DNA from 4 places in the Streptomyces sp. NPDC028711 genome. Region 2 is predicted to be linked to each of the others. Evidence: riboswitches for the same ligand, from Rfam matches in the RefSeq annotation. Region 2 holds a riboswitch; each other region holds the start of a gene.
The links. Region 2 has a riboswitch for cyclic di-AMP ahead of ACZ4VK_RS29160 (transglycosylase SLT domain-containing protein). Riboswitches for the same ligand answer to the same signal wherever they lie in the genome.
Positions count from the first base shown of each region.

Region 1: another riboswitch for cyclic di-AMP. It lies ahead of ACZ4VK_RS27800 (M23 family metallopeptidase); the one in region 2 lies ahead of ACZ4VK_RS29160 (transglycosylase SLT domain-containing protein).
Region 3: another riboswitch for cyclic di-AMP. It lies ahead of ACZ4VK_RS11215 (M23 family metallopeptidase); the one in region 2 lies ahead of ACZ4VK_RS29160 (transglycosylase SLT domain-containing protein).
Region 4: another riboswitch for cyclic di-AMP. It lies ahead of ACZ4VK_RS24275 (transglycosylase family protein); the one in region 2 lies ahead of ACZ4VK_RS29160 (transglycosylase SLT domain-containing protein).

Region 1 covers NZ_JBVHUJ010000010.1:138,716-144,269, reverse strand. Annotated here, with positions in the region: gene ACZ4VK_RS27815 (bifunctional acetate--CoA ligase family protein/GNAT family N-acetyltransferase) at 1-1,398, opposite strand, end outside; gene ACZ4VK_RS27810 (HPr family phosphocarrier protein) at 1,663-1,944, shown strand; gene ACZ4VK_RS27805 (GntR family transcriptional regulator) at 2,134-2,817, opposite strand; gene ACZ4VK_RS27800 (M23 family metallopeptidase) at 3,031-3,801, opposite strand; cyclic di-AMP (ydaO/yuaA leader) riboswitch at 3,814-3,978, opposite strand; gene ACZ4VK_RS27795 (M16 family metallopeptidase) at 4,204-5,554, opposite strand, start outside.
Region 2 covers NZ_JBVHUJ010000011.1:118,722-124,275, reverse strand. Annotated here, with positions in the region: gene ACZ4VK_RS29175 (SpoIIE family protein phosphatase) at 1-110, opposite strand, end outside; gene ACZ4VK_RS29170 (alpha/beta fold hydrolase) at 270-1,049, shown strand; gene ACZ4VK_RS29165 (phosphoribosyltransferase family protein) at 1,150-2,433, shown strand; gene ACZ4VK_RS29160 (transglycosylase SLT domain-containing protein) at 2,430-3,302, opposite strand; cyclic di-AMP (ydaO/yuaA leader) riboswitch at 3,306-3,491, opposite strand; gene ACZ4VK_RS29155 (DUF6197 family protein) at 3,833-4,465, shown strand; gene ACZ4VK_RS29150 (LysR substrate-binding domain-containing protein) at 4,530-4,808, opposite strand; gene ACZ4VK_RS29145 (nitroreductase family deazaflavin-dependent oxidoreductase) at 5,005-5,442, opposite strand.
Region 3 covers NZ_JBVHUJ010000003.1:14,073-19,626, reverse strand. Annotated here, with positions in the region: gene ACZ4VK_RS11225 (DUF6126 family protein) at 46-201, shown strand; gene ACZ4VK_RS11220 (tyrosine-protein phosphatase) at 211-1,032, opposite strand; cyclic di-AMP (ydaO/yuaA leader) riboswitch at 1,425-1,580, shown strand; gene ACZ4VK_RS11215 (M23 family metallopeptidase) at 1,585-2,595, shown strand; gene ACZ4VK_RS11210 (SGNH/GDSL hydrolase family protein) at 2,766-3,560, shown strand; gene ACZ4VK_RS11205 (TetR/AcrR family transcriptional regulator) at 3,570-4,193, opposite strand; gene ACZ4VK_RS11200 (MBL fold metallo-hydrolase) at 4,369-5,554, shown strand, end outside.
Region 4 covers NZ_JBVHUJ010000008.1:93,388-98,941, reverse strand. Annotated here, with positions in the region: gene ACZ4VK_RS24290 (globin domain-containing protein) at 1-674, opposite strand, end outside; gene ACZ4VK_RS24285 (cytochrome P450 family protein) at 773-2,068, shown strand; gene ACZ4VK_RS24280 (LysM peptidoglycan-binding domain-containing protein) at 2,162-3,292, shown strand; cyclic di-AMP (ydaO/yuaA leader) riboswitch at 3,551-3,724, shown strand; gene ACZ4VK_RS24275 (transglycosylase family protein) at 3,728-4,444, shown strand; gene eno (phosphopyruvate hydratase) at 4,796-5,554, shown strand, end outside.

The DNA of each region.
Region 1 (5,554 bases), on a different contig from region 2:
GCGGGCGCCCTTGACCACGACGACGGGCTTGACGGCGGCGGTGCGGCGGGCGAGCCGGGTGAACTTCCGGGGGTTGCCGATCGACTCCAGATAGAGGAGGACGACGTCGGTTCCGGGGTCGTCGTACCAGTGCTGGAGGAAGTCGTTGCCGGAGACGTCGGCGCGGTTGCCGGCGGAGATGAAGGAGGAGAGGCCCGCGCCCCGCCGGTGCAGCCCGGCGAGGAGGGCGATGCCGATCGCGCCGGACTGGGTGAAGAGCCCGATCCGCCCGGCGGCCGGCATCTGCGGGGCGAGGGAGGCGTTGAGCCGGACGTCGGCGGCGGTGTTGATGATCCCGAAGGCGTTGGGGCCGATGATCCGCATGCCGTACGAGCGGGCCTGCCGTACGAGCTCGCGCTGCCGCTCGCGTCCCGCCGCCCCGCTCTCGGCGTATCCGGCGGAGAGGACGACGAGCCCCCGTACGCCGTGTTCGCCGCAGTCGGCGACGGCCTCCGGCACCCGTTCGGCGGGGACGGCGACGATCGCGAGGTCCACCGGCTCGCCGATGGCGCCGACGGAGGGGTGGGCGGGGACGCCGTCGAGCTCCGTCGCCTCGCCGGCGGGGAGCGCGGCGTTCACCGCGTACACGCGTCCGGCGAAGCCTGCCCCGAGGAGGTTGCGGAGGACGGTCCGGCCGACGCCGCCGGGGAGGCGCCCGGCTCCGACGACGGCGACGGACCGGGGGGTGAGGAGGCGCTGCACGGAGCGGGCCTCGGCCCGCTGCTCCCGTGCGCGCTGGACGGCGAGGGAGCGGTCGGTGGGTTCGAGGTCGAGGTGCAGCCGTACGGCCCCGTCCTCGAAGCTGCGCTTCTGCGTGTAGCCGGCGTCCGTGAAGACCTTGATCATCTTGTTGTTGGCGGGCAGGACCTCGGCGGCGAAGCGCCGGATGTCCCGCTCCCGCGCGACCGCCGCGATGTGTTCGAGGAGCGCGGAGGCGACTCCGCGTCCCTGATGGGCGTCCTGGACGAGGAAGGCGACCTCGGCCTCGTCGGCGGGCGCGGAGGCGGGCAGTCCGCGGTCGTCGATGCGGTCGTAGCGCACGGTGGCGATGAACTCGCCGCCCACGGTCGCCGCGAGCCCCACCCGGTCCACGAAGTCGTGGTGGGTGAAGCGGTGGACGTCCTTGGCGGAGAGCCGTGGGTACGGGGCGAAGAAGCGGTAGTACTTCGACTCGTCCGAGACCTGCTCGTAGAAGCTGACGAGGCGGTCGGCGTCGTCGGCGGTGATGGGCCTGATGCGCGCGGTGCCGCCGTCGCGGAGCACCACGTCGGCTTCCCAGTGGTCGGGGTAGTCGTGGTCCGGTCGCGCCGGTGACACTGACTGTCCCGCCGCTTCCGACTGCTCCGACGCGCTCTCCATGGGGCCAGCCTAGGGGGTGTCCCGTCGTGGGGCCCTGGCCTCGTCGGCACGAGGTTGCCCGACGCCGCGACACGGGGTCGGATCGGTCGCGCGGCGGGTGTACGCCGTGCATGGTGGGGGCACCCCCGTGCACGGTGGGGGCACGCCGGGCGCGGCGCGGGAGGGCCGAAGGGCGGTCCGATCCGGGTCCGAGGTCGGCGCGAGCACCGGGCATCCCGTGAGAGACTGGTCTAGACAACCGCTTGAGACTTGAAGGGCAACACCATGGCTGAGCGCCGCGTCAACGTCGGCTGGGCCGAGGGCCTGCACGCCCGCCCCGCGTCCATCTTCGTCCGTGCCGCCACGGCTTCCGGCGTTCCGGTGACGATCGCCAAGTCCGACGGCACCCCGGTGAACGCCGCTTCCATGCTCGCGGTGCTCGGCCTGGGCGCGCAGGGCGGCGAGGAGATCGTCCTCGCTTCGGAGGCCGAGGGCGCCGAGGCCGCTCTGGACCGTCTGGCGAAGCTGGTCGCCGAGGGTCTCGACGAGCTGCCCGAGACCGTCTGAGGCTGCCTGAGGCCGTCTGGGACCGTCCGCCCCGGGTCGACCCGCTCGCACCCCGAAAGCGCTCGTACCCCGAAAAGCCGTGTCCGCCGGAATTCCGGCGGACGCGGCTTTTCACATTTCCGCGGAACTGCTTTCGGGCAGCACAGAACAGCCCCACGGAATTCCTATTCTTTGTATACGGTGTGTGCGTTAATTCCGGACACTCGCCGTGTTGACTGCATGTTGCGAAACCCTCACACGGCCGGGCTCCGGCCTTTTGAGCCGGTGCAGCGGCTGCGAGCGTTCCGCGTGCAGGGCGGTCAGCGCCCTCGCCCGCTCGGCGTCACCGCGCGCCACGGCGTCGACGATCGCACCGTGCTCGGCCCAGGCCTCCGTCGGATGGGCGGGCAGCTCGACCGCGTACATCCAGGCGATCTTGTGCCGCAGCTGGGTCAGCAGCGCCGTCAGGGCCGGGCTCCCGGAGGCCTGCGCGAGCGTCTCGTGGAACCATCCGCCGAGCGAGCGCAGATCCTCCCCCTGTCCGCGCCTGGCCCGCTCCTGCCCCAGCCTGACCAGGCCGCGCAGCACTTTGAGGTGGGCCTCGGTACGGCGCTGGGCGGCGCGCGCGGCCCCCAGCGGTTCCAGGAGCGCCCGCATGTCGAGCAGGTCGGCCGCCTCCTGCGCGGTGGGCTCGGCGACGTGGGCGCCCGCGTGGCGGCGGGTGACGACGAAGCCCTCGGACTCCAGGGTGCGCAGGGCCTCGCGGACCGGGACCCGGGAGACCCCGTACCGGCGGGCGAGCTGCTCCTCGGTCAGCCGGCTGCCCCGCTCGAAGACGCCGGAGACGATGTCGTCCCGGATCGCCGTGCATACCGAGTGCGCGGGAATGCGCATGTCCGACCTCCGCCTTGGTCTGCGCGAGACAATTCTTCGGCGCCTGTTCTGCGCCCGATGTGCGACTCTATTGCAGCGCGCCGGAATTTCCGATGCCTCAGCGGAATATGGATGCCTTTTGACCGACGAAAAGCCCCGGCTCAGCATGAGCCGGGGCTTTTGCGACGCGATACGGGGGCGGGACGGGTGGGCCCCCGTGGTGCGCGCCGGGCGTCAGACGTTGACGCCGCGGGCGCGGAGGTAGGACACCGGGTTGATGTCGGAGCCGTAGTCGGCGGTCGTACGCGCCTCGAAGTGGAGGTGCGGACCGGTCGAGTTGCCGGTCGAGCCGGAGATGCCTATCTGCTGGCCCGGCTCGACGCTCTGCCCGACGTAGACGTCGATGGAGGAGAGGTGACCGTACTGGGTGTACGTGCCGTCGTTCATCCGGATGACGATGTTGTTGCCGTACGCGCCGCCCCAGCCGGCCTCGACGACGGTGCCGGAGCCGACGGAGACGACGCTGCTGCCGTAGGAGGCGTGGAAGTCGACGCCGGAGTGGCTGCCGGAGGACCAGAGGGAGCCACCGGTCTGGTAGCCGGTGGAGACGTACGAACCGGCGACGGGGAGCTGGAAGGAGTTCAGGCGGCGGCGCTCGGCCTCACGGGCGGCGCGCTCCTCGGCCTCGCGGATCTCCTTGGCGCGGGCCTCGGCCTTGCGCTTCGCCTCGGCCTCGGCCTTCGCCTTGGCGGCGGCCTCGAAGGCCTCCTCCTCCTGGGCGGCGGCCTGGGCGCTGATCCGGTCCACGAGGGAGTCCTCGGTGATCACCTTGGTGAGACCGGTGTCCTCGGGAGAGCGGTTGTCCGACTCGGCGGCGAGCGCCGGAGAGGCGAGTGTTCCGATGACGCCGGTGGTGGCGAGCGTCGCGGCGCCGGCGATGCCCACGCTGCGGCGCGCCATCCGGCTCGGTCCACGATGCTTCCCGGTGGCACGGGTGAACGCCATGTAGGGGCTGGTCCTTTCCTTCCCTCTCGCCTACCGGGTTAGCTGACGGGTTCGGAGCAGGAAGGTCTCCTACGAGCCCCTCCGTCGAGACGAAGGCGCCCGATTCACCCCAGGGACTACGTGTGGGTCCCCGGCTCCCCAGGCTCGCGCCTGACGGGGACTCGGCGATGACTGTCCGGATGCCGCGGGTGCGGCGGGTGCAACTGCCGAACAGACGCACCGACGCTATGCGGATCGCCTGGCGATCACCAACCGGACCCGCCAGTTTGTAAGACATGCCACAGGGCATACGATCATGCTTAATATCAATACGGACAAAGCGGAGGACCCCGACGCGGTATGCCGTCGGGGTCCTCCGCTCCGGCCGCCGGGCGGCCGGAAACAGTCGGTCGAGAGCCGGAATCAGCCGGTCACGACGGTGACTTCACCGATGCCGAGCGCGCGCACCGGCTCCGCGATCTGCGCCGCGTCGCCCACGAGGACGGTGACGAGCCGGTCCACCGGGAAGGCGTTGACCACGGCGGCGGTCGCCTCGACCGTGCCGGTCTCGGCGAGCCGCGCGTACAACTGGGCCTGGTAGTCGTCCGGGAGGTGCTGCTCGACCTGGTCGGCGAGCGTCCCGGCGACGGAGGCGGCCGTCTCGTACTTGAGCGGCGCGACACCCACCAGGTTCTGCACCGCGGTCTCCCGCTCGGCGTCCGTGAGGCCCTCGGCCGCCAGCGTGCGCAGCACCTTCCACAGGTCCTCAAGGGCCGGGCCGGTGTTCGGGGTGTCGATGGAACCGCTGATGGCGAGCATCGAAGCGCCGTTCCCCTGACCGTCGGAGCGGAGCACCTGCCCGAAAGCCCGCACCCCGTAGGTGTAGCCCTTCTCCTCGCGCAGGACCCGGTCGAGCCGCGAGGTGAGGGTGCCGCCGAGGCAGTACGTGCCGAGGACCTGGGCCGGCCAGACGCGGTCGTGCCGGTCGGCACCGATCCGGCCGATCAGGAGCTGCGTCTGGACGGCGCCGGGCCGGTCCACGATGACGACCCGTCCGGTGTCGTCGGCGTTGATCGGCGGCATCGGGAGCGGCTCGGCCGGCTCCCCGGTCCAGGCGCCCAGTGTCTCGGCGAGCACCTTGTCCAGGTCGACGCCGGTCAGGTCGCCGACGACCACGGCGGTGGCGGTGGCGGGCCGGACGTACGCCTCGTAGAAGGCGCGGACCGCGGCCGCGTCGATCGCCGCGACGGTCTCCTCGGTGCCCTGGCGCGGCCGGGACATCCGCGACCCGTCCGGGAAGAGCTCCTTGGAGAGCTGCTTGGCGGCGCGACGGGACGGGTTGGCCGACTCGTGCGGGATCTCGTCGAGCCGGTTCTGCACCAGGCGCTCGACCTCGGTCTCCAGGAACGCCGGGGCGATCAGGGCCTCGGAGAGCAGCCCGAGCGCCTTGGGCAGCCGGGAGACGGGCACCTCAAGGGAGACCCGTACGCCCGGGTGGTCGGCGTGCGCGTCGAGCGTGGCGCCGCAGCGCTCGAGCTCGGCCGCGAACTCCTCGGCGCTCCGCCGGTCCGTGCCCTCGGTGAGCGCGCGGGCCATGATGGTGGCGACGCCGTCGAGACCGGCGGGCTCGGCGTCCAGCGGCGCCGGCAGGAAGAGCTCCACGGCCACGACCTGCTGGCCGGGACGGTGGCAGGTCAGCAGCGTCAGGCCGTTGTCCAGCTTGCCGCGGTCCGGGGCGGGGAAGGCCCAGGGCCTGGCGGCACCGGGCGCCGGC
Region 2 (5,554 bases):
GCGAGAGCCCAGGTCAGCGCGCCGGAAGCAGGCCCGTCGGCAGCTCCGTTCCCGGACGGACGCCCGGTTCCGCCAGCCGGGCCGGGGCCGGACGTGCCGTGCGAGGTCACACAGACAGCATGCCCCCCACCCGAAACGCCGTGCATCCCGACGGGGCGCCCTCCGGCCCTGTCCCGAGGTGTTGACCGCTCGCGCCCGCGCCGTCACACTCGGTCGTCGACCGCGCCGCAGGCGCGCGGCGCACCACCACCTCGCGACCAGGGGGCACGATGACGGACCGCGTTCTTCCGTACGACGTACAGGGCGACGGCCCCCGGCGGGCCCTCGTGCTGCACAACTGGTTCGGCGACCGGACCAGCTTCGCCCCGCTGCGCGCCCATCTCGACGACACCGAGGGCTCCTACGCGTTCGTCGACTGCCGGGGCTACGGCGAGGCCCTCGACCGCGCGGGCGCGTACACGATGGAGGAGGTCGCGGCCGACGCCCTCGCGGTCGCCGACGACCTCGGCTGGGACTCCTTCTCCGTCATCGGCCACTCGATGGGCGGCAAGGCGGCCCAGCTGATGCTCCTCGACGCCCCCGACCGCGTCCGCTCGATCGTCGGCATCTCGCCCGTCTCGGCGGCCGGTTTCCCCCTCGACGGCGAGACCTGGGAGCTCTTCGCCGGAGCCGCGGAGGAACCGGCGAACCGGCGCGCGATCATCGACAACACCACCGGCGGCCGGTACGACGACGCCTGGCTGAGCACCCTCGTCGAGCGCTCCGTCCGGCGCTCCTCCGCGACGGCCTTCCGTGCCTACCTGGACTCCTGGTCCCGGACCGACTTCCACGAGCGCGTCCGCGACAACCCCACGCCCGTCCTGCTCGTCGTCGGCGCCCACGACCCCGCGCTCGGCACCGAGGCGATGGAGGCCACCTGGCTGCGCTGGTACCCGAACGCCCGCCTCGAAGTCCTCAAGGACGCCGGCCACTACGCGCCCGAGGAGACCCCCGGGGCCCTCGCCGAGGCCATCGAGGCCTTCCTCGCGGCCGCTGGGGTGGTTGGCTGAGGAGACCTCCCGCGGACGCGTCTACCCTGGAGATACGGGCAGGGGACGGGCACCCCGCTCCTCCCGCGCGCGGAGCCGCGGAGGCGGAAGGGCGGCGGTCATGTACTTCAGCGACCGGATCAACGCGGGCCGGCAGCTCGCCACCAGACTCGCCCGGTTCAAGGACCATGACGTCGTGGTGCTCGGTCTGCCGCGCGGCGGCGTGCCGGTCGCCGCGGAGGTCGCCGACGCCCTCGACGCCCCGCTCGACATCTGCCTCGTACGGAAACTGGGACTGCCCCGCCAGCCGGAGCTCGCGATGGGCGCGCTCGGCGAGGGCGGGGTACGGGTGGTCAACGAGCGGGTGCTGCGGGCGACCGGCGCGGACGAGCGCGATCTCGCCGCTGTCGAGAAGCGCGAGCTCGCCGAGCTCGATCAGCGGGCCCGACGCTACCGGGGCAGCAGGCCGTCCGTACCCGTCGAGGGCCGGACGGTCCTTGTCGTCGACGACGGCCTCGCCACCGGCGCCACGGCTCTGGCGGCCTGCCGGGTGGTACGCGCGCGGGGCGCCGCCCGGATCGTGCTCGCCGTACCGGTCGCACCGCCGGACTGGACGGCTCGTCTCGGCGGCGAGGCGGACGAGACGGTGAGCGTCCGCACGCCGGAGCCCTTCTTCGCGATCGGGCAGTTCTACCAGGACTTCTCGCAGACCTCGGACTCCGAGGTCATCGCCTGCCTGGACCGGAACCGCGCCACGCACGGCCCGGTCGTCCACGACGCGGACGTACGGATCCCCGCCGCCGGAGCCACGCTCACGGGACGGCTGGCGGTGCCCGAGGGGGCCGCGGGCATCGTCCTGTTCGCCCACGGCAGCGGCAGCAGCCGGCACAGTCCCCGTAACCGGGCGGTCGCGGCGGCGCTCAACCGGGCGGGCCTCGGAACGCTCCTCTTCGACCTGCTCACCGAGGCCGAGGCGGGGGACAGGGCCCGCGTCTTCGACACACCGCTGCTCGCCGGCCGGCTCGACGGCGCCACGCACTGGCTCGCCGGACGGCCCGAGGGCGGCGGCCTGCCGCTCGGCTACTTCGGCGCGAGTACGGGAGCCGCCGCCGCGCTGTGGGCGGCGGGCGACCCCGAGTCCCCCGTGACCGCCGTCGTCTCACGAGGTGGCAGGCCCGACCTCGCGGGCGACCGCCTGGCGCAGGTGAGGGCCCCGACGCTGCTGATCGTGGGCGGCGACGACGCGCTGGTCCTCGACCTCAACCGGCGGGCCGGTTCCCGGCTGCGCTGCGAGAACCGGCTGGCCGTCGTGGAGGGCGCCACTCATCTCTTCGAGGAACCGGGTGCCCTGGAGGAGGTCGCGGAGCTCGCCTCCTCCTGGTTCACCCGGCACTTCCGTGACTAGTACGGACCGTTGACGTTGTCGATGGAGCCGTAACGGGCGGCCGCGTAGTTGCAGGCGGCGGTGATGTTGGCGACCGGGTCGAAGAGATCCGTGGACGTGCCCGGCACGTGGTAGGTGTCGAAGGTCGGCTGGATCACCTGGAGGAGCCCCTTCGAGGGGGTGCCCTTCACCGCGTTGGAGTCCCAGAGGTTGATGGCCTGGGGGTTGCCGGACGACTCGCGCATGACGTTGCGGAGGATCCCGTCGTAGGAACCGGGGATGCCGTGCTGGGCCATGATGTCCAGCGACTCCCGGATCCAGCCGTCGAGGTTGTTCGCGTACTGGGTGGCGGCGGCCGGGGCGGCCTTGACCGGAGCGGCGGCGGGAGCTGCCTGCGCGGCGGAGGCTCCGGTGCCCTTGGCGACGGCCGGGGCGGCCGCACGGCGCTCGGAGCGGCTCGCCCGTTCGGCCGAACCGGTCTTCTTCGGCTGCGCGGGGGTGGCCTTCGCGGAATTCCGACCGAGCGTCAGTTCAAGGCCCGGGTGAATAAGTGATGGGTCGTCACCCACCGTGCTCTTGTTGGCCTTGTAAAGGCTCTTCCAGCCGCCCTGAATTCCCTTCTTCTGGGCGATCAGGGAAAGCGAGTCGCCGCTGACGACGGTGTAGGTCCGGGCGGCGGCCGGGGCGGCGGGAGCCTTGGCCGGGGCCACCGCGGCGGGGGCGGCGAGGGGCCGGGCGGCGACCTCCGGGGCTCCGGAGACGGTCGCGGCGCCGGCTGCGGCGGGGGCGATGAGCGGCAGGGCGAGGGCGGCCCCACCCGTTCCGACCAGCGCGATTCCACGCGAGACGGAGTGGCGTCGGGGGCGGCGGTGCTTACCGTGTGCAGGCATGACGGATTTCCTCTCCGGCGCCTTCGGGGTGAGCTGTCGGGTTCGGACTGGAGATGTCCGGCCGCGCGCACGCGGCTTCACCCCGAGCCGTTCCGGATTCCGGGCCGGCGTATTCGTGGGTCCCCCGCTCCTGCCGTCGGGTGAAAGGGAGGTATTTCGAGCGGTGGCAGGATTCGGCGATCCGCTCGAATGGAGGTGACCGTAGGCCAGTGATGCCGGAGAGAACAAGAGGAGTGGACGGGTCTGAACGGTGAAAGGATCACGGAATTCATCGAATTCAAGATCGACCGTTTCTCCGGCCCCCCGAACTTCCTTGTGCGGCGCGGCATGCGCCGGCTCGGGACGCGGGGGAGTGCCGGGGAAAGTGAGTCGCGTCACCAGGCGTTCAATGTCCGTATATGGGCCTTAATTCTCTTAATGGGAGAGTGTGTTGGAAAGTGCCCGTCGGTAGGGGTGCACTCAAGGGCATACATCGCAAAGCCGACATTCGTCCTGAACGATGGAGTGACCCCGACCGAGGAGCCGCCCGGATGTCGCCCTCCGCCACCCTGCTCACCCCCGACACCCTCGACCGTGAGGCCGCCGCGCTCTACGAGAGCGCCGCCTGGCAGCGGATCGTCACGGACTGGACCGCCGCCCCTCCGTCCGCGCCCGCGCCCGCCCCCGCGCCCGACGCCCCGCCGGACGCCGAGAGATGGAGAGCCCTGCTCTCCGTGCCGGTGGACCGGCTCGTCGCCGACGCGCTCGACGCCCTTCCGCCGCCCCTGCCGGCCGAGCGCCGCCTTCCGGGCCGGCTCGGAGCCGTACTGCCCGACCGGCTCCACGCCTGGCGCCGCGTCGGCCAGCCGGAGCTGCGCCCCTCGGTCCACCTCGGCTACGCGCGCCTCGTCCTGACGGAGTGGGGCTGGCAGAACGCCCCGTACAAGCTGCGCGACGTCCGCGGGGCCCGGTGCGTCTGCGGCGCCCTCCTCGCCGCCCACCGACTCGGCTACGGCAGCGCGACGACGATGAACGAGGCGGCCGCGTGGATCATGGCCGAACTCCGGTCACGGGGGTGGCGGGACCTGATCGGTCCCTGGAACCGGGCTCCCGGCCGTACCGCCGCCGACGCCCTCGCCCTCCTCGACGCCACGATCCACCGCGCCGCGCACGCCGGCCGCTGACGGCCGCCCGTCATGCCACCGGGCGGCGACCGGAAGGCGGCCGCCCGGGCTGTAGAGGGTGAGCTCACCGGGCCGCCCTCGCTCCGACCTCCTGGAGTGCCGTGAGCAGACCGCGCACGGCGGGCAGGGCGAGCGAGGACTCGCGTACCGCCGCGTGGATGGAACGGACCGGCTCCGGACCGCGGATCTTGCGGACGGTCACGTTCGGGTGGCGGCTGCCCAAGGCCGTCAACGGGATCAGACTGACGCCGAGACCGGCCGCGACGAAGCCCTGCGCGGTGGCGTACTCCTCGCACTCCACCCCGATGTCCGGGGTGAACCCGGCCGCCGCGCAGGCCTCCATCACCGCGTCGAGGCACGGCCCGGGACGCTCGCCTCGACGAGCCGCTGACGGCACGCGTGGTGGCGGGCATGGCGGTCGTCCTGCTGGGAGTGGCCCTGACGAGGCGCCGGCTCGCCGGGACGGAACCGAGCCCCGCGCGCGCGTGACGCCCGGGGGTTGCGCCGAGGGGGTGTCCTGGGGAGGGGTGTCCGAGAACCTACTCGACCCGCTCGACGACGAAGACCGGGATCTCGCGGTCGGTCTTGCGCTGGTAGTCGGCGTAGTCGGGGAACGCCGCGACGGACCGCTCCCACCACACCCGGCGTTCCTCGCCGGTGACCAGACGGGCCTTCATGTCCCATACCTGCGGGCCGTCACGGAGCTCCACGAGCGGCGAGGCGACGAGGTTGTGGTACCAGACGGGGTGCTCGACGGCCCCGCCGTTCGACGCGACGAGCGCGTAGGCCCCCTCGTGCTCGACCCGCATGAGCGGGGTCTTGCGGAGCTTGCCGCTCTTCACACCGACGTTCGTCACCAGGACGACGGGCATCCCGCGCATCGTCGTGCCCTTGGTGCCGCCGGACGACTCGTACAGCTCGACCTGGTCGCGCACCCACGTCGTCGGGCTGGGCTCGTACTCGCCTTCGAGGGGCATGAGTGTCCTTTCGGGAAGTCCGGCGTCACCGGCTGCCTGCTGCGTCCCTCCGACGCTATCCGACGGATCGGCCGGGGCGGGAGCATCCTGACCCGTGCGTTGTCAGTGCCGA
Region 3 (5,554 bases), on a different contig from region 2:
TCCCGCGACGCTCCGTTCCTCCGAACCTTCTCCGAAAGGGTCGACATGTCCGACAAGTCACGACCGGTCACCGGCGAAGAGCGCGGGGAGGGCAAGTTCCCCAAGGGCCTTGTCCTCCGGCTCTTCGCCTATCTGGTCGCCGGCCACCTCTTCGCCGGCTTCCTCTATCTGCTCTTCATGTTGGGCGGGCAGAACCAGTAGCCGGCGGGGCTACGCCTCCGTGAGCAGGCGCTCCTTCAGCCGCTCGCGGGTCTCCGGCGACAGCTTCAGGCCCTGCGTGAGGTAGCCGTCCACCGAGCCCCAGGTCACCTCGATCGTCTCGAAGGCGCCCCGCAGATACTCCACCCGCGCGTCGAAGAGGGGGCTGAGGAGTTCCATCACCTCGGGCGACATGGCGTCCGGAGCGGTGGAGCCGCGGCGCACCTTGTAGCGGCGGTGCGGCTCGTTCGACTTCACGTAGTCGGCCTCGATCGCCTCCCGCTCGACCCCGACGGCGAGCAGGGTGATCGCGATGGAGAGCCCCGCGCGGTCCTTGCCCGCCGCGCAGTGCATCAGGGCGGGGAGGCTGTCCTCCGCCATGGAGTGCAGGATCCGGCTGTGCTCGGCGGTCCGCTCGATCACCATCTTCCGGTACGAGTCGGACATACGGGCGGCGGCCTTGCCGTCGCCGAGGATCTCCCTCAGCTGCTCGAGGTCGCCGTCGCGGACCAGCTTCCAGAACTCCTTGCCGTCCGCCGGATCGTTGAGGGGTATGTTCACGTTCCGTACGCCGGGCAGCTCCACGTCCGGGCCCTCGATCTTCCGGTCGGCCAGGTTCCGGAAGTCGAAGACGGTGTGCAGGCCCAGCGAGTCGAGGAAGGCGGCGTCCGTCCCCGTCGCGTGGGCGAGGTGGCCGCTGCGGAAGAGGCGGCCGGGGCGCACGGCCCGCCCGTCCGTCGTCGGCAGGCCGCCCACGTCCCGGAAGTTGCGGACCTCGGCCAGCTCGGGTTCGTTCAGCTCGATGGGCGGGACCTGCGGCAGCTGCTGCGTCACGGATGCTCCTGGTGGTCGACGTTCGGATGCCCGACGCGGAATGGGTTCCAGGGGCAATCATCCAGCCGGGACGGTGATGGCGCAGCCCCCTGGACGGGAATGGGCGATCTGTCCGTATTGAGGCCTTGCGTATAACGCGCCCTGTTTACAGGTGAGATGAGCCTTCGTGCGTGAGCAGGGTCATAGAAGTGACGGATCGTGGCCGAAGGCGGGATGCAATTCCCCAGCGCAAAAAGGGAATCGAAGGGCCGTCATCCACAGAGGGTGACCGGAATTCCGGGTCGAGGACGGGGCGGGGAAAGCCGGTGGAAATCAGTGGCTTGTTGATGCCGACCCGCTCGTCTAGCGTCACCGTCAATCCGGTCGGACCGCCGAATCCTGCCACCGTCCGGAATTCCCACTCATCCCATGCGTGGCAGGAGCGGGGGACCCAGGAAGTACGCCGGTCCCGCGACGCAGGACGGCTTGGGGTGAAGCCGCGTGAGAACGCGGCCGGGCATCTCCAGTCCGAACCCGACAGCTCACCTCGCAGGCGCCGGAGAGGAATTCGCCATGCCCGCGACGGGTAAGCACCGCCGTACCAAGTCCAGCCGCCTCACCCGCGGAATCGCCGCCGCCGGCACCGGAGGCGCCGTCGTCGCCCTCCCGTTCCTCGGAGCCACCGGGGCCCACGCCGCCGAGCAGGCGGCCCCGGCCGCCGCCCCCGCCAAGGCCGTCACCGCCGCCGCCCAGGTGAAGGCCGCCGCCGTCCAGGCCGCGCCGACCGCCACGAAGGCCGCACCGAAGACGTACTCCGTCGTCCGGGGCGACTACCTGTCGAAGATCGCCTCCGAGCACCACCTCGCGGGCGGCTGGCAGAAGCTCTACGCCGACAACCGCCAGGTCGTCGGCGAGGACCCCTCGCTCATCCTGCCCGGCATGAAGCTCACGCTCGGCGCCAAGAACACCGCGAAGCCCGCCGCCCCGAAGAGCGCCGCGCCCAAGGCCGCCGCCCCCAAGAGCAGCCAGAAGGCCTCCGCCGCGCCCTCCGCGAAGAACGGCGACACCCCGCGCGCCTCCCGTGGCGCCGAGCGCTCCTCCGCCCCGGCCGCGCAGACCTCGGACACCGCCCCCGCGCAGTCCACGGGCTCCTCCGCCTCCGGCGCCTCGACCTCCGCGTCCGGCTGGGTCGCCCCGGTCGGCGGCGGCGTCTCCACCCCGTACCGCGCCTCCGGCTCCATGTGGTCCTCCGGCTACCACACCGGTGCCGACTTCATCGCCTCCTCCGGCACCTCCGTCCGCGCCGTCGGCGCCGGCACGGTCGTCTCGGCCGGCTGGAGCGGCTCGTACGGCAACGAGGTCGTCATCCAGCACGCCGACGGCAACTACTCCCAGTACGCCCACCTCTCCTCCCTCTCCGTCTCGTCCGGCCAGACGGTCACCGGCGGCCAGCAGATCGGTCTCTCCGGTTCCACCGGCAACTCCACCGGCCCGCACCTGCACTTCGAGATCCGCACGTCGCCGAGCTACGGCTCCGACATCGACCCGCTGGGCTACCTGCGCCAGCACGGCGTCTCCATCTGAACCCGACGCCCGTCAACTCCCGTGTGGCCCGGCACTCCTGTGCCGGGCCACCGGCGTGTACACCGCTCTATTCCGGCTTGGCACATTCTTTATCGGTGGCATATGTCACGCACCGTCAACCCCTCCTTACGGTCGCGTAGGTCACATCCGAAAGGGAAGGATGTGTTCCCGTGGCAGACGATTCGAGATCAAGAGACAAGAACGCATTCGGGTCGTACGCGGCGATCGGTGACAGCTTCACCGAGGGCGTCGGAGACCCCGGGCCCGACGGGACGTACGTCGGCTGGGCGGACCGCTTCGCGGTCCTGCTCGCCGACCAGCTGCCGGAGCACGACGCCTTCCGCTACGCCAACCTGGCCGTACGCGGGCGCCTCCTCGACCAGATCGTGGCGGAACAGGTCCCCCGGGCGAAGGAACTCGCCCCCGACCTGGTGACCTTCTGCGCCGGCGGCAACGACATCATCCGCCCCGGCACGGACCCCGACGACGTGGCCGAGCGCTTCGAGCGCGCCGTCGCCGAACTGACCTCCGCCGTCGGCACGGTGATGGTGACCACCGGCTTCGACACCCGTGACGTGCCCGTGCTCCGGCACCTGCGCGGCAAGATCGCCACCTACACCGCCCACGTCCGGGCCATCGCGGACCGCTACGACTGCCCGGTCCTCGACCTGTGGTCCCTGAAGTCCGTCCAGGACCGGCGCGCCTGGGACGACGACCGGCTGCACCTCTCGCCCGAGGGACACACCCGGGTCGCCCTGCGCGCCGCCCAGGTCCTCGGCCTGCCGGTACCGGCCGACCCCGACCAGGCATGGCCGCCGGTCCCGCCGCGCGGCACGCTCGAAGTGCGCCGCGACAACATCCAGTGGGCGAGGGAGTACCTCGTGCCCTGGATCGGGCGCCGGCTGCGCGGCGAGAGCTCAGGAGACCACGTCGAGGCCAAACGCCCGGACCTCATGCCCCTCTGAGCCCGCCGGTCACGGACGGACCGCCGGGCCCGCGCTCTCGTCCGGCAGGTTCAGTTCCCGGGCGAGGGCGGCGTCCGCCCAGCGCAGCAGCGTGGTGCGGGGGAGGGAGCCGGCGTACGCCGTCGTCTGGACGGCGAGGCCGTCGAGGAGGGCGGTGAGCCGCCAGGCCGCCCCGGCCGGGTCCGCGCAGACGAACTCCCCGGCGGCGTCCCCCTCCGCGATCACCCGGGTCAGCGCAGCCTTCCGCTCCTGGTCGAGGGAGGCGGCGACCCGGCGCAGCTCGGGGTCGCGCAGCGAGGCCGCCCAGCCCTCGATCCACAGCCGCCACCCCTTGGCCCGACCGGTCGGCGCGTACCAGCGCACCGCGGCCCGCAGCCGTCGCACCGCCGTGGAGCGGCGCCCGAGGATCCGCCGCAGCTGGGCGAGATCGGCTTCCGCGGCGTGTGCGAAGGCGGCGGTGACCAGCTGTTCCTTGGACGAGAAGTGGTAGAGCACCAGGGCGTTGCTCACCCCGAGCGTGGAGGCCACGTCGGAGATCCGGACGGCCGCGACACCGCGCGCCTCGATCTGCTCGACGGCGGCCCGCAGCAGCTCCTCCCGCCGCTCGGACACGCTCAACCGCACTCTCGCCACGCCGCGCAGCCTACACAGCACATGACGCGGGCATGATCGTCCTGTGGCTGCGGTGGGTGGTGGAGTCAGTACCCCCCGTAGCCGTACTCACCGCTGTTCAGTACGGACGACCGTCCCGGACGTTCGCGGCGCGGGCCGCCCATAATGGAACGACCCCCAGAGATCAGGAGGTCCTGTGACCGGTACCGGCTCCGACCGTTCGCCGCGGGCCCGGCTGCGCGCACTGCGCCCCGAGTCCTTCGGCGCGGATCCCACGGGTGAGCGCCTCGCCCGCATCCGCCGCTCGCCGAACTTCGCGGACGGGATCTTCCAGAACCCCGAACCTGCCCGACGCGGCCCCTCCGGCTCCGGCGTCGAATTCGCCAAGGTCTACTTCGACAAGGACGGGCGGTCGCGCCGCGTACCCAGCGGCTCGATCCCCGTCCACCCCACCACCGTCGCCGACCTGGCCAGGCCCCCGGCCACCGGTCTCCGGCTGACCTGGATGGGCCACTCCGGCGTCCTGGCGGAGATCGACGGACACCGGGTCCTCTTCGACCCCGTCTGGGGTGAGCGCTGCTCCCCCTTCCCCTTCGCCGGACCCAAGCGGCTCCACCCGGTGCCCCTGCCGCTCGCCGCGCTCGGTCCTGTGGACGTCGTCGTGATCTCGCACGACCACTACGACCACCTCGACCTGCCGACGATCAAGGCGCTGGCCACCACCGACACGGTCTTCGCCGTGCCGCTCGGCGTCGGCGCGCACCTGGAGCGCTGGGGCGTGCCCGCCTCCCGCCTGCGCGAACTGGACTGGAACGAGTCCACCGAGATCGGCGAGCTGCGGCTCACGGCCACCCCGGCCCGGCACTTCTGCGGCCGTGGCCTGCGCAACCGGCAGATGACGCTCTGGGCCTCCTGGGTGGTGACGGGACCCGGCCACCGGATCTTCCACAGCGGGGACACCGGCTACTTCTCGGGCTTCAAGGACATCGGGGCGGCCCACGGCCCGTTCGACGCGACGATGATCCAGATCGGCGCCTACTCGGAGTTCTGGTCCGACATCCACATGACCCCGGCGGAGGGCATGAAGGCGCACCTCGACCTTCAGGGCGGCGGGCCCGCCGGCGTGATGCTGCCGATCCACTGGGGCACCTTCAACCTCGCCCCGCACCCGTGGGCCGAGCCGGGGGAGGGCACCGTCGAGGCCGCCGCCGGGGTCTCCCAGCGGGTCGCCCTGCCCATCCCCGGCGAGCCCTTCGAGCCGGGTGCCGAGCGGCTGCCCGAGAGCCCCTGGTGGCGTACGGTCGCCCGGGTCCCGGCCGAGGGCTGGGGAGGGCGGGCTCTCACCGACGGTCACATGCCGCTCACCGGCGCGTCCGGCGTGT
Region 4 (5,554 bases), on a different contig from region 2:
CTGAGCCGCAGGGTCTCGCCAGGGCCCGTCTCGTCGACGAGCGCCGTGCTCATCGCGCCGCCCCTGATCCGGCTCACGTGCAGCTCCACGGTGCCGTCGGGGCGGGGCGCGTCCGCGAGGGAGTACGTCCGCCAGACGCGCGGGACGCGCAGCGAGCTGACGCTGACGTACTGGCCGGGGAGGTACGGCAGGGGCTGCCGGGGCCGCAGGGTGAGGACGGCCAGGTCCTCGCCGAACCGTTCGTGCCGGACGACGTCCGCGTCCCACCAGGCCGGCTCCCCGGCCGCGGCCGCCTCGTCGGCGCCCGCCAGCATCAGGTCGGCGACCCGTCCGTACGCCTCCGTCCACGCCTTCTCGGCGTCCGGCGTCCAGGCGGATCCGGCGGCGTGCGCGAACGCGGCGAGCAGGCTCGACCCGACGGCGGCGTAGAGCGCGGGGGAGGCGAGGAACTTGCGGTGGTCACGGCCGAGGCGCCCCAGGTACTCCGTGAGCCCCGGCGTCTCCAGATGGGTCACGACGTGGGTGAGCGCGGCGAAGAGACGGTCCCGCTGGGGCCGCATGTCCTCGGGGAACAGCTCGCGCAGGGCCGGGTTGTTCCAGAAAAGATGCGAGTAGAAGAAGGTGACGGCGTGTTCGGCCCGTCTCTCGACGACCGCGAACGTGCTTCTGAGCATCTGAGGATCCACCGACACGAATCTAGGGCACGGCATCCCCTCGTGATCACGGGATCTTCACAGACCTCACCGCCGGAGCCGCCCTGTACGGTCGGAGGGTGAGCACCACCCCCGGCCCCCGCCCCGCCCCCTCGCCCGCCCCCGAGCTCTTCACCTGGGAGTTCGCCGCCGATCCGTACCCCGCGTACGCCTGGCTGCGGGAGCACGCGCCCGTGCACCGGACGACCCTGCCGAGCGGCGTCGAGGCCTGGCTCGTGACCCGCTACGGCGACGCCCGGCAGGCCCTGGCCGACCAGCGGCTGTCGAAGAACCCGGCGCACCACGCGGAGTCCCCGCTCGCGAAGGGCAAGACGGGCATTCCGGGCGAGCGCAAGGCCGAGCTGATGACCCATCTGCTCAACATCGACCCGCCCGACCACACCCGGCTGCGGCGCCTCGTCTCGAAGGCCTTCACCCCGCGCCGGGTCGCCGAGTTCACCCCGCGGGTGCAGGAGCTGACCGACCGGCTCATCGACTCCTTCGTGGAGAGGGGGAGCGCCGACCTCATCCACGAGTTCGCCTTCCCGCTGCCCATCTACGCCATCTGCGACCTGCTCGGCGTGCCCGAGGAGGACCAGGACGACTTCCGGGACTGGGCCGGGATGATGATCCGGCACGGCGGCGGGCCCCGGGGCGGGGTCGCCCGGTCGGTGAAGAAGATGCGCGGCTACCTCGCCGAGCTGATCCACCGGAAGCGGATCGATCCCGGCGACGACCTGATCTCCGGGCTCATCAAGGCCTCGGACCACGGCGAGCACCTCACCGAGAACGAGGCCGCCGCCATGGCCTTCATCCTGCTGTTCGCCGGCTTCGAGACGACCGTGAACCTCATCGGCAACGGCATGTACCAGCTGCTGCGCCACCCCGAGCAGCGCGAGCGGCTCCAGGCCTCGATCGCGGCGGGCGAGACCGGGCTCCTGGAGACGGGAGTGGAGGAACTGCTGCGGTACGACGGGCCCGTGGAGATGGCCACCTGGCGGTACGCCACCGAGCCGCTGACCATCGGCGGACAGGAGATCCCGGCGGGCGACCCGGTGCTCGTGGTGCTCGCCGCCGCCGACCGTGACCCCGAGCGGTTCGAAGGGCCGGACACCCTCGACCTCGCCCGGCGCGACAACCAGCACCTCGGGTACGGGCACGGCATCCACTACTGCCTGGGAGCACCGCTCGCCCGGCTCGAGGGACAGACGGCGCTGGCGACCCTGCTGACCCGCCTCCCGGACCTGCGACTTGCCGCCGAGCCGGCCGAACTGCGGTGGCGCGGGGGGCTCATCATGCGGGGATTGCGCACGCTTCCGGTGGGATTCACCCCGTCCGTACCGCTCCAGCACAGTGACGGCGTGTCAGAAATGTGATCTTCGCGTGATCGTGAGGCCATCGACTTGTGACGAGCGTTCGAATACCGCTACGTTCGCCGCACTCTCAGCCGTCACGCGAAAGGCGCTCCTATGCGTTCCGGGAACGGACGACACCGTCGCCCCCGTCAGGCCCCCGCCATCGTCGTCGCCGCCGGTGTGACCGGATCCGCCATGGCGCTGCCGCTGCTCGCCACCGGATCCGCCTCCGCCGCCGACGCGGCCACCTGGGACCGGGTCGCCGAGTGCGAGTCCGGCGGCCAGTGGAGCGCCAACTTCGGCAACGGCATGTACGGCGGGCTCCAGTTCACCCAGGACAGCTGGGAGCGGCACGGGGGCCTGGCGTACGCGCCCAGCGCCGACCTGGCCAGCCGGGCCCAGCAGATCGCGGTGGCCGAGAAGGCCCTCGCCAAGGGCTCCACCGAGTGGGCCACCTGCGCGCCGATCGCCGGTCTCCTCAACGACGGCACGGCCCCCGGCGTGGACCCCGGCCCCGCCTCCGTCCCGAAGGTCCCCACGGGGCCGGTCGTCGAGTCGAACAGGACCCTGGGCCTTCCGGAGGCCTCCACGGGCTCCACCGGGGCCGAGGAGGCCACGGAGGGGACCACGGGCACCGTCGCGCCGACCGCTCCCGTCACTCCGAGCGCGCCCGCCACGTCGACCACGCCGGTCTCGCCGACCGCGCCCGGGGTACCCACCACGCCGGTGAGTCCCTCCGCGCCGACCGACTCGACCACCCCGGCCGTGGACCCGAGCGCGCCGACCGCGCCGGGCACCCCGACCGCCCCGGTCACCCCTGACGCGTCCGGTACGCCCGGTTCGTCCGTCACGCCCGGCGCTCCGGAGGGTGACACGTCGTCGGCCACTCCCGGAAGCGGGAAGCACCGGGGCGAGGTCGCACCGGAGGAAACCGGCAAGGCGGACACTTCACTTGAATCGGGTAGACATGCCTCGCCCGGGAGCAAGGTGACCGAAACGCCTCTCGTGTCGACGCCGACCGAGGGCGCTAAGGATTCGGGCGCAACGGACAGTCAGGGCACTTCGGACGCGTACACCGTGCAGCCGGGCGACAGCCTGTCCGACATCGCGCAGGAGAACGAACTCCTCGGAGGCTGGACCGCCCTCTATGACGCCAACCGGCAGACGGTAGGCGTCGATCCGGACCTCATCCTCCCTGGCCAGAGCCTCGACCTGACGATCGGTTCGCCCGCGACGGCCGAGTGATTCAGGGGCCTATGTCCGGTTCTGTGCAAGTGAGACATGGGTCTCTTCACTCCAACTGGCGTGTCCTGACCGTAACTTTTGCCTCCGCCACCTCTCACCTGCGCAAACGTCACTCCTGGAAGGGCGGGTAGGGGCGATATTTCCGCAATACGCCTCTTTGAACTTCCGGTGGGTCTGTGTCTACGGTCTTAACCGCTCGCCACCGCGGGCCCCGTCGACCGAAACGCCGAATCCTGCCGTCGGCCGATGGGAACAGTCGTCGCGTCAGCGCCGAAGGCAGGAGTGGGGGACCCAAGGTAAGTGCCGTTCCCGGCCGTTGAGACAGACGGCCGACGACCGGCTTGGGGTGAAGCCGCGTGCTAGGACACGCGGCCGGGCAACTTTCCGGCCCGAACCCGACAGCTCACCTCACAGGCGTCGGTGAGGAGAATCTCCATGCTGTTTTCCGGCAAGGGCAAACACCGCCGTCCCTCCAAGGCCACCCAGGTCGCCACGCTCGTCGGCGTCACCGGTGTCGCCGTCGCGGCCCCGCTGATGACCGCGGGCACCGCCTCGGCCGCCACGGCCTCCGAGTGGGACCGCGTCGCCCAGTGCGAGTCCGGCGGCAACTGGTCCATCAACACGGGCAACGGCTACTACGGCGGCCTCCAGTTCTCGGCCTCCACCTGGGCCGCGTACGGCGGCACCGCCTACGCCTCGACGGCCAACCAGGCGTCGAAGTCCCAGCAGATCGCCATCGCCGAGAAGGTCCTCGCGGGCCAGGGCAAGGGTGCCTGGCCGAGCTGTGGCGTGGGCCTCTCCAGCGCCACCTACACCGGCGGAGCCGCCGAGAGCGCCCCGCAGCCGGAGCGGAAGGCCGAGCAGCCGACCACCCGCAGCGAGCAGCGCCAGGTCCCGCAGAAGGCCGCGCAGCCGAAGGTCGCGCAGAAGGCCGCCCCGCAGACCACGGCCAAGAAGACCGTCACCACCCCGACCGGCAAGAAGGTCAAGAAGGGTGACGGCGAGTACAAGGTCACGGCCGGCGACACCCTCAGCACCATCGCCCAGAAGCAGGGCGTCGACGGCGGCTGGGCCGAGCTCTTCGAGCTCAACAAGGACGTCGTCGAGAACGCCGACCTCATCTACCCGGGCCAGCAGCTCCACCTGAAGTAAGGCCCGGGCGGTCCGCGTGAGTCCGGCGGCTCGCGCGACCCCCACGACCCTCCCCGCGGTGACCACCCCGGTCCGGCGCGCCCTCCCCCGTGCGCGCCGGACCGGGGTTCCGCCGTCTTACGGGTCCCCGACGGTCACCGCCCAGGGCCGTCTGCGGGCCCCCACGGTTACCGTCCAGTAGATACGGGTGCCTTCGTCCCGGGATGCATGCCCTTGGGTCCTTTTTCGTCCCAGGGGGCGGGCGCCCGGCTGGCCGGAGCCCCCGAGCCGGTTAGGCTCTTGTCGCAAGGCCAAGCGACCCTGCACCGACCTTGCGTCACATCCAGCGTCACATCCCAGAAGGAGATGCTCGTGCCGTCCATCGACGTCGTCGTAGCCCGGGAAATCCTGGACTCCCGAGGCAACCCCACGGTCGAGGTCGAGGTCGGCCTCGACGACGGCAGCACCGGCCGTGCTGCTGTTCCGTCCGGCGCCTCCACCGGTGCGTTCGAGGCCATCGAGCTTCGCGACGGTGACCCCAACCGCTACCAGGGCAAGGGTGTCGAGAAGGCCGTCCTCGCCGTCATCGAGCAGATCGGCCCGGAACTCGTCGGCTACGACGCCACCGAGCAGCGCCTGATCGACCAGGCCATGTTCGACCTGGACGCCACGGAGAACAAGGGCTCGCTCGGCGCCAACGCCATCCTCGGCGTCTCCCTCGCCGTCGCGCACGCCGCGTCCGAGGCCTCCGACCTCCCGCTCTTCCGCTACCTCGGCGGCCCGAACGCGCACCTGCTGCCCGTTCCGATGATGAACATCCTCAACGGTGGGTCGCACGCCGACTCCAACGTGGACATCCAGGAGTTCATGATCGCCCCGATCGGCGCGGAGTCCTTCTCCGAGGCCCTTCGCTGGGGTGCGGAGATCTACCACACCCTCAAGGCCGTCCTGAAGCGCAAGGGCCTCTCCACCGGCCTCGGCGACGAGGGCGGCTTCGCCCCGAACCTCGAGTCGAACCGCGCCGCCCTCGACCTCATCATCGAGGCCATCAAGGAGGCCGGCTACGCCCCGGGCACCGATGTCGCGCTCGCGCTCGACGTCGCCGCGTCCGAGTTCTACAAGGACGGCTCG